Regions from separate parts of the Neobacillus sp. S1227 genome, predicted to be linked through region 1. Evidence: a T-box and tRNA genes for the amino acid it is inferred to sense, from the RefSeq annotation. Region 1 holds a T-box; the other holds one or more tRNA genes.
The links. The T-box of region 1 lies ahead of tyrS (tyrosine--tRNA ligase). A T-box ahead of a tRNA ligase gene usually reads a tRNA of that ligase, here a tRNA-Tyr.
Positions count from the first base shown of each region.

Region 1 (4,415 bases):
GTTATAGGATTTGGCCAAAGCATAACGTGCTGATACTAGCCCGCTATAACTTTTGTCGTAGTTATGAGGCCATGGTGTACTTATACTTTTGTCCAGCCTTAGAGCAACGTCCGGAAGAGGGGTTCCGGGTGCGGCTTTTCCCAATTCAATTGCCGGCCCATAAACCAGCAGCGGTTTCATTGTCGAACCGTTTTGACGGATTGCACTGGTCGCGTGATTGAGCTGCTGTTTATTATAATCCCTGCCGCCAACAAAACTGATGATTTTCCCCGTACTATTTTCAATCAGTTCTGCACCAACCTCAACAGGTTCCATTATAGTTTTCTTTTCACCAGTTTCCGGGTCTTCTTTTTCCTCCGGTTTATCTGGTCCGTAATATTTGTAGTTATCTTTTACTACCTGCATCGCATCGTATATATCTTTGTTAATGGTTGTATGAATTTGATAGCCATTTTGCCGCAGATTATGGCTAGCCATCGTCTTATACTTGTAATAAAGGTTTTCATCTTGTTTTAATTCTTTTTCAGTATGGCCATCTTTCTTAGCCAATACAGTGGTCAGAACATCAATGGCCCGTTTCTCAATTTCGACCGTCAGCCAAGGATAGTTATCAAGCGGATTCGGCACTGACGGTATAAAATCCTTTGTAATGTCATAGGCTGATGCTTCTGCATATTGCGTTTCATTAATATATCCGCCATCATACATTCTTTTTAAAACCGTTTTCATCCTTGTAATTCCCGGCTCTAAATTATTCTTTACGGTCCCCTCCCTAGTAAAAGGGGTATAGCCAAATGGGCTTTGCGGTAATCCAGCAATAAAGGCAGCCTGCGGCAATGTCAGTTCGCTCGCATTTTTACCAAAGATCCCTTTTGCGGCAGCCTGGACACCGGCAATGTTTTGCCCTGAAGAATTTCTTCCAAGAGTAGAAACATTCAAATACGCTTCAAGAATTTCCTTTTTATTGAAAAATTTCTCAAGGCGAAGGGCCAGTAATATTTCATTTGCTTTTCTCTGGAAAGAAACTTCATTCGTTAAAATCTGATTTTTTATTAGCTGCTGGGTTAAAGTACTTCCTCCAGATTGAATAGGGGAATTGGTAACTTCTTGAAAAAGGGCACGGAAAACCGCTTTCGGAACAACCCCTTTATGCTGGTAAAAGTATTCGTCCTCCGTTGCAACCACAGCGTTGATTAGGTAATCTGAAACTTGATTTAATTTAACCTCATCACGGACAAGGTCTGACCGAAGTCTTCCTAAATAAACATTATCAGCAAAATATAAGTCCGATGTTTCTGTATAGTTGTAAATATCTTTTTTCATACTTTCGTATGAACGCACGGGCTCATCCTTGACGAGCGAGGCAAAATAACCGGCTCCTACACCTGTTGCAAAAGCCCCTACAAGGACCACAACCGTTAATAAAAGCAGAAACAGGTTCCAGAAAACCTGATACGTAATCCTGGCACCTTTGACAGTTTTTTTATGAGTAATAAAATTAAGGAGGGAATCAGCTTTTTCCTTCCATATTTGCCACTTTTCTTTCATAGCATCACCTCTAATAAAATCACATCCATTATAGCATATCAATGGTATAGAATTTGACAGGATTCTACATTTTTCTAAAATTTCCATTTTACCGTTTGACTTTATCTTTAATATATGTTAAAAAATCAATAAGCATTTTTTTATAATTTAAGGCTTTGAAGGGAATCAATTGTAGTTCTTCTATCCCTGTAAATAGAGAGGCAGCGGCCGGTGAAAGCTGCCACATATAGAAGAGTGAATTACATCCTGGAGCTTTCTCTGTGAAGATGCAGTAGCGGAGAACGGTTCAAACCGTTATTTTTTTCAAGTTGGAGGAATTTCCTCAAGCTGGGTGGTACCGCGTATAATTTACGTCCCTGCATAATTGCAGGGGCGTTTTTATTTTTTATTGGAGGTTTTGAGAGCAATGAACTTATTAGAGGATTTGAAATGGCGGGGCATTATTTATCAGCAAACAGATGAAGAAGGGTTAAAAAATCTTTTAGATAACGAAAAAATTTCCCTCTATTGCGGGACAGACCCAACTGCTGACAGTCTTCATATCGGCCATTTAGTGCCGTTTTTAACACTAAGAAGATTCCAGCAGAATGGACACCGGCCGCTTGTATTGGTCGGAGGTGCAACAGGTCTGATTGGCGACCCGAGCGGTAAAAGCGAAGAACGAAAACTACAAACAATCGAAGCAGTTCAGAAAAATGTTGAGGGCATTAAAAAGCAATTAGAAGCCATTTTTGAGTTTGAAGGGGAAAATGGCGCGGTTATGGTCAATAACTACGACTGGACCGAGTCCATGAGTGTCATTGCCTTCCTCCGAGATATCGGCAAACATATCGGTATTAATTACCTGCTGGCAAAGGATACGATTGCCTCTCGGCTTGAAACTGGGATTTCATTTACTGAGTTCACCTACACGATTTTACAGGCTATGGATTTTAATCATTTATATGATCATTATAATTGCAAATTGCAAATTGGCGGGAGTGACCAGTGGGGGAACATTACCTCAGGTCTTGAGTTAATTCGAAAAATGCATGACGAAGAGACAAAAGCGTTCGGATTGACGATTCCGCTTGTTACCAAATCCGACGGTACCAAGTTTGGCAAATCGGAAGGCGGCGCTGTCTGGCTTGATCCGGAAAAAACCACTCCTTACGAGTTCTACCAGTTCTGGATTAACACAGCTGATGCCGATGTGGTGAAATATTTGAAGCTGTTTACCTACCTTTCTCGAGAGGAAATTGAACAATTGGAAATCAGTGTACAAGCGGAACCGCATCTCCGTAAAGCCCAAAAGGCACTAGCAGAAGAGATGACCCGCTTGATTCACGGAGAGGATGCGCTTAAGCAGGCCATTAAGATTTCCGAAGCATTATTTAGCGGGGACGTTCGCAGTTTATCGGCTTCCGAAATCAAGCAGGGCTTTAAAGATGTACCGTCTTACGAGCTGCAAAATGAAGAGGAAAATAACTTAGTTGAGCTTTTAGTAGCAGCTAAGATATCTTCTTCAAAGCGTCAGGCTCGGGAAGATATTACAAATGGCGCCATAGCTATTAACGGAGAAAAGGTAACCGACACAGCTTACGCTTTGCGGGAAACTGACAAAATTGAAGGCCAGTTTACAATTGTCCGAAGAGGGAAAAAGAAGTATACGTTAATTAAATATTAATTGCTTTAAAGGGGCTTTGGGACTGCTACCCAAAGTCCTTATTATTTGAAACAGCTTTTTTCTTTGAAACGTCAAATATATATATTAGGAAATTTGGAGGTGAAAGTAGTGAGAGTTTTAGTGCACGCTGTTTTTATCCTTCTCATTGGCTTGGTTACGTTTTTTGGCCTGGGGCCGGTTCTTATGGCTGATGGCAGCAAGCAAGAAAGATTGGTTACTGGAATTGTTGTTATGATAATCTATATATTGTTGGGATTTTGCTATTGGAAGGGAATTGGCTTGGCTGAACGCAAGCGGAAATAGCATTTTTCAGAGGATTTTTGCGATTTATCAGCGGATTTTTAAATATATCAGCGAATCCTAAAAAGGAATATAGACCAACAAAAAAGAGGCTGGCTCCGCCATCATTTGGAGCCAGCCCCCTTTCTACTAATATCTTCAAAAATTAATCTTCCATCGTAGACAAGTCTCCGGTTGGCAAGTCTAACTCCCATGCTTTAAGAACACGTCTCATAATCTTACCGCTGCGTGTTTTTGGCAGCTTGTCGCGGAAATCAATTTCACGAGGTGCTGCGTGTGCTGCAAGACCTTTTTTGACGAACTGTCTGATTTCCTCTTTAAGTTCTTCAGTTGCCACATAACCATCTCTTAACGCGATAAAGGCTTTAATAATTTCTCCGCGCACCGGATCCGGTTTTCCGATAACCCCTGCTTCAGCAACCGCTGGATGTTCAACAAGCTTGCTTTCCACTTCAAACGGGCCGACTCGCTCTCCAGATGTCATGATGACATCATCGACGCGGCCTTGGAACCAGAAGTAGCCATCCTCATCCATGTACGCAGAGTCTCCGGAGACGTACCAGTCACCTGGCATGAAATACGACTCGTATTTCTCAGGATTGTTCCAGATCGTATGCATCATCGATGGCCAGCCTTTTTTAATCGCAAGGTTCCCCATTCTGTATGGCGGAAGCTCGTTACCTTGATTATCAACAATAGCTGCCTCAACGCCAGGGATTGGCTTCCCCATTGAACCAGGCTTGATTTCCATGCAAGGATAGTTACTAATTAACTGTGCACCGGTTTCTGTCATCCACCAGTTATCATGAATTCTCTTATTGAATACCTTAGCACCCCATTTTACCACTTCAGGGTTTAATGGTTCACCAACACTTAAGACATGACGAAGGCTGCTTAAATT
Region 1 covers NZ_AP038276.1:4,601,699-4,606,113, forward strand. The annotation lists gene ACZ5AE_RS23100 (transglycosylase domain-containing protein) at 1-1,548, opposite strand, end outside; T-box leader at 1,695-1,909, shown strand; gene tyrS (tyrosine--tRNA ligase) at 1,955-3,214, shown strand; gene ACZ5AE_RS23110 (DUF6954 family protein) at 3,323-3,517, shown strand; gene acsA (acetate--CoA ligase) at 3,660-4,415, opposite strand, start outside.

Region 2 (4,415 bases), 770 kb from region 1:
TGCAAGGTTACCTTCTGTATCCACCGCATAAAGTGTTCCAACATCCTCGAGGAACAGCTGGACAATCGCATTATAAACAGAAGTTGATTTTTCAACTACGATTGGATGAGCCTTAAAATCGGATACCTTTTGCTGAATAAACTTCTTCGCCTGCCGTTTTACTTCTAATTTGTCATTAAAAAAATACCCGACACGCGGTCTGGCATCCAGACTGCCGGACATGGTCAAGATTGCAAGGTCCGGTCTTAATGCCGCTCTGGTAACAGAGAGCTTCTCCGCAATTTCTTTACCGGTTATCGGGCCGTTTTCCTTTACAATCTGCAGAATTTCGTCCTGACGCTTGGTGAGTTTAATCATTAACACCCCCTTATTCACAATAAATATGTTATATATATCTAAATGTGTTATACTTAATTGTATATAGTATAGTACATTTAAACAAATTCGGAAACAATAATTTTAACAAATTGGTTAATTTTTTCGTTTAATAAAAAAACCCGCCGAAATTCGGCAGGGAACAGTACTACTTTTGACAATCTGGACAATAAAAAGTGTTCCGGGAAGAGATTTTTTCCATTACGATTATGGCCCCGCAACGTCTGCATTTCTCCCCCTCACGGTCGTATACTTGGCATAATGGATTAAAACCGCCCGTTATTTTATCACCCTTGAATGTGGGATTTTCCATGTAACCTCCATTTTGAATGGCCACTTGGAGAATTTTTTTCATCGATTGAAACAATTGAGAACGGCTAGATGGACTAATGTCATCAATGTCTTTGGCTGGCAAAATTTCTGCATCAAAGCAGATCTCAGCAGAATAGCAGTTGCCAATTCCTGCAATAAACTCCTGATCCAAGAGTGTGGTCTTCAATCGGCCATGCTTGCTGCCAATTCGTTTCATAAATTCCTCCAATCTAAAACTGCTCAGCGGCTCCGGCCCTAGATGGGAAAGGTTTTCTTCTGCTTCCTGACGGGAATATAAATGAAGATATCCCAGACGCAGACCAATAAAGTATAAATGTTCATTTCCGAAAGAAAGCTGAACCTGTATAGTTCGTTTAGGTTTATCCGCTTCTTGGCCATAAAACATCCATCCTCCGAGCATTAAATGCAATAACAAAAGCTGACCATTTTGGAGGTGAAAAAGAAGGTGCTTCCCCCTTCGAGAAATGTTAGTTATTTTTTGATTAAGAACGGTCCTTTTAAAAAGCTCGAGATTCACATTTATCGATTTTTCACGGTTTACTTGGACATCGGTAATGGTTTTATCAGCAATCTTTTGACTTAAAAGAATCTTATAGTTTTCCATTTCCGGCAGTTCAGGCATAATGTCCTCCTCCATAACTCTTTTCCTTTATGTTTTCCAAAACGGTAAAATCAAATAAAAAAACCGAATCACACGGACTCGGTTTTAGACTGTTTTCTATTAGAGTGGGCCTAAATGGACTTGAACCATCGACCTCACGCTTATCAGGCGTGCGCTCTAACCAGCTGAGCTATAGGCCCATTATGTAATTGTAACAGGGGCAGTAGGAATCGAACCCACACTGAAGGTTTTGGAGACCTTAGTTCTACCTTTAAACTATGCCCCTATAAATGGTGGAGGGGGACGGATTCGAACCGCCGAACCCTGAGGGAGCGGATTTACAGTCCGCCGCGTTTAGCCACTTCGCTACCCCTCCATTATAAAATTGGCAAAATATAATAGCGGCGGAGGGGATCGAACCCCCGACCTTACGGGTATGAACCGTACGCTCTAGCCAGCTGAGCTACACCGCCAAATTACATATTTAAATTAAATGGTGGAGCCTAGCGGGATCGAACCGCTGACCTCCTGCGTGCAAAGCAGGCGCTCTCCCAGCTGAGCTAAGGCCCCATACTTTTAGATAATCGGGTAAAAAGGATTTAGTGAACGACCTGTACGTCCCGAACGTAGTGTTCTACCAATCTGTGCTATTTCCCAATAGAGAAATAATGGTGCCGAGGACCGGAATCGAACCGGTACGGTAGTCACCTACCGCAGGATTTTAAGTCCTGTGCGTCTGCCAGTTCCGCCACCCCGGCATGTTTGGAGCGGAAGACGGGATTCGAACCCGCGACCCCCACCTTGGCAAGGTGGTGTTCTACCACTGAACTACTTCCGCATTTTAGTCTCTTTGGTGCGGGTGAAGGGACTTGAACCCATACGGTATTACTACCACTAGAACCTGAATCTAGCGCGTCTGCCGATTCCGCCACACCCGCAAGGTATAATAATGATTATTGGGATTTCATTCCCTCAAAACTAGATAATATAGAAGAAGTAAATAAGAACGAGTTCACCAAATTACATTGTTCATTGTGTAGCTCCAGCGTCCAGCAACTAGTGTCCTTCGGTCTTTTCCCTACGATAAGTCAACATCGATTCGCTTGCGCTCATCGTGTTTCCTTTAGCTAATCAGAATTTATTACTAAATTCTGAACGCATAAGTTCAACTACGCCTCTGTCTGCGCCTAACCCGCTTGCCAATCGGCGAGTTTACACTTATCTCAGTCAAAGTCCTCCAGGCCATACGTTGCTAACCGGCCGCTTCCGCTTTTCGATTTGGTTAAGTCCTCGATCGATTAGTATCAGTCAGCTCCACACGTCACCGCGCTTCCACCTCTGACCTATCAACCTGATCATCTTTCAGGGATCTTACTAGCTAGACGCTATGGGAAATCTCATCTCGAGGGGGGCTTCATGCTTAGATGCTTTCAGCACTTATCCCGTCCGCACATAGCTACCCAGCGATGCCTTTGGCAAGACAACTGGTACACCAGCGGTGCGTCCATCCCGGTCCTCTCGTACTAAGGACAGCTCCTCTCAAATTTCCTGCGCCCGCGACGGATAGGGACCGAACTGTCTCACGACGTTCTGAACCCAGCTCGCGTACCGCTTTAATGGGCGAACAGCCCAACCCTTGGGACCGACTACAGCCCCAGGATGCGATGAGCCGACATCGAGGTGCCAAACCTCCCCGTCGATGTGGACTCTTGGGGGAGATAAGCCTGTTATCCCCAGGGTAGCTTTTATCCGTTGAGCGATGGCCCTTCCATGCGGAACCACCGGATCACTAAGCCCGACTTTCGTCCCTGCTCGACTTGTAGGTCTCGCAGTCAAGCTCCCTTGTGCCTTTACACTCTGCGAATGATTTCCAACCATTCTGAGGGAACCTTTGGGCGCCTCCGTTACATTTTAGGAGGCGACCGCCCCAGTCAAACTGCCCACCTGACACTGTCTCCCACCCCGATAAGGGGTGCGGGTTAGAATTTCAATACAGCCAGGGTAGTATCCCACCGACGCCTCCACCGAAGCTGGCGCTCCGGTTTCTCAGGCTCCTACCTATCCTGTACAAGCTGTACCAAAATTCAATATCAGGCTACAGTAAAGCTCCATGGGGTCTTTCCGTCCTGTCGCGGGTAACCTGCATCTTCACAGGTACTATAATTTCACCGAGTCTCTCGTTGAGACAGTGCCCAGATCGTTACGCCTTTCGTGCGGGTCGGAACTTACCCGACAAGGAATTTCGCTACCTTAGGACCGTTATAGTTACGGCCGCCGTTTACTGGGGCTTCGATTCAGAGCTTCGCGTGAGCTAACCCCTCCTCTTAACCTTCCAGCACCGGGCAGGCGTCAGCCCCTATACTTCGCCTTGCGGCTTTGCAGAGACCTGTGTTTTTGCTAAACAGTCGCCTGGGCCTATTCACTGCGGCTCTTCGGGGCTATTCACCCCAAAAAGCACCCCTTCTCCCGAAGTTACGGGGTCATTTTGCCGAGTTCCTTAACGAGAGTTCTCTCGCTCACCTTAGGATTCTCTCCTCGCCTACCTGTGTCGGTTTGCGGTACGGGCACCATTCATCTCGCTAGAGGCTTTTCTTGGCAGTGTGGAATCAGGAACTTCGGTACTATATTTCCCTCGGCATCACAGCTCAGCCTGATGAGAAGCGGATTTTCCTACTTCTCAGCCTAACTGCTTACACGCACATATCCAGCAGTGCGCTTACCCTATCCTCCTGCGTCCCCCCATCACTCAAACGATAAAGAGGTGGTACAGGAATATCAACCTGTTGTCCATCGCCTACGCCTTTCGGCCTCGGCTTAGGTCCCGACTAACCCTGAGCGGACGAGCCTTCCTCAGGAAACCTTAGGCATACGGTGGATGAGATTCTCACTCATCTTTCGCTACTCATACCGGCATTCTCACTTCTAAACGCTCCACCAGTCCTTACGGTCCAGCTTCAACGCCCTTAGAACGCTCTCCTACCGCGGACACCACATGGTGTCCACCCACAGCTTCGGTGATACGTTTAGCCCCGGTACATTTTCGGCGCAGAGTCACTCGACCAGTGAGCTATTACGCACTCTTTAAATGGTGGCTGCTTCTAAGCCA
Region 2 covers NZ_AP038276.1:3,828,660-3,833,074, forward strand. The annotation lists gene ACZ5AE_RS19045 (helix-turn-helix transcriptional regulator) at 1-357, opposite strand, end outside; gene ACZ5AE_RS19050 (Fpg/Nei family DNA glycosylase) at 524-1,330, opposite strand; tRNA gene ACZ5AE_RS19055 (tRNA-Ile) at 1,436-1,509, opposite strand; tRNA gene ACZ5AE_RS19060 (tRNA-Trp) at 1,525-1,595, opposite strand; tRNA gene ACZ5AE_RS19065 (tRNA-Tyr) at 1,601-1,685, opposite strand; tRNA gene ACZ5AE_RS19070 (tRNA-Met) at 1,709-1,782, opposite strand; tRNA gene ACZ5AE_RS19075 (tRNA-Ala) at 1,804-1,879, opposite strand; tRNA gene ACZ5AE_RS19080 (tRNA-Leu) at 1,979-2,067, opposite strand; tRNA gene ACZ5AE_RS19085 (tRNA-Gly) at 2,073-2,147, opposite strand; tRNA gene ACZ5AE_RS19090 (tRNA-Leu) at 2,161-2,247, opposite strand; rRNA gene ACZ5AE_RS19095 (23S ribosomal RNA) at 2,588-4,415, opposite strand, start outside.
Region 2: it encodes a tRNA-Tyr, which carries the amino acid that the T-box ahead of tyrS (tyrosine--tRNA ligase) is inferred to sense. The anticodon was not compared.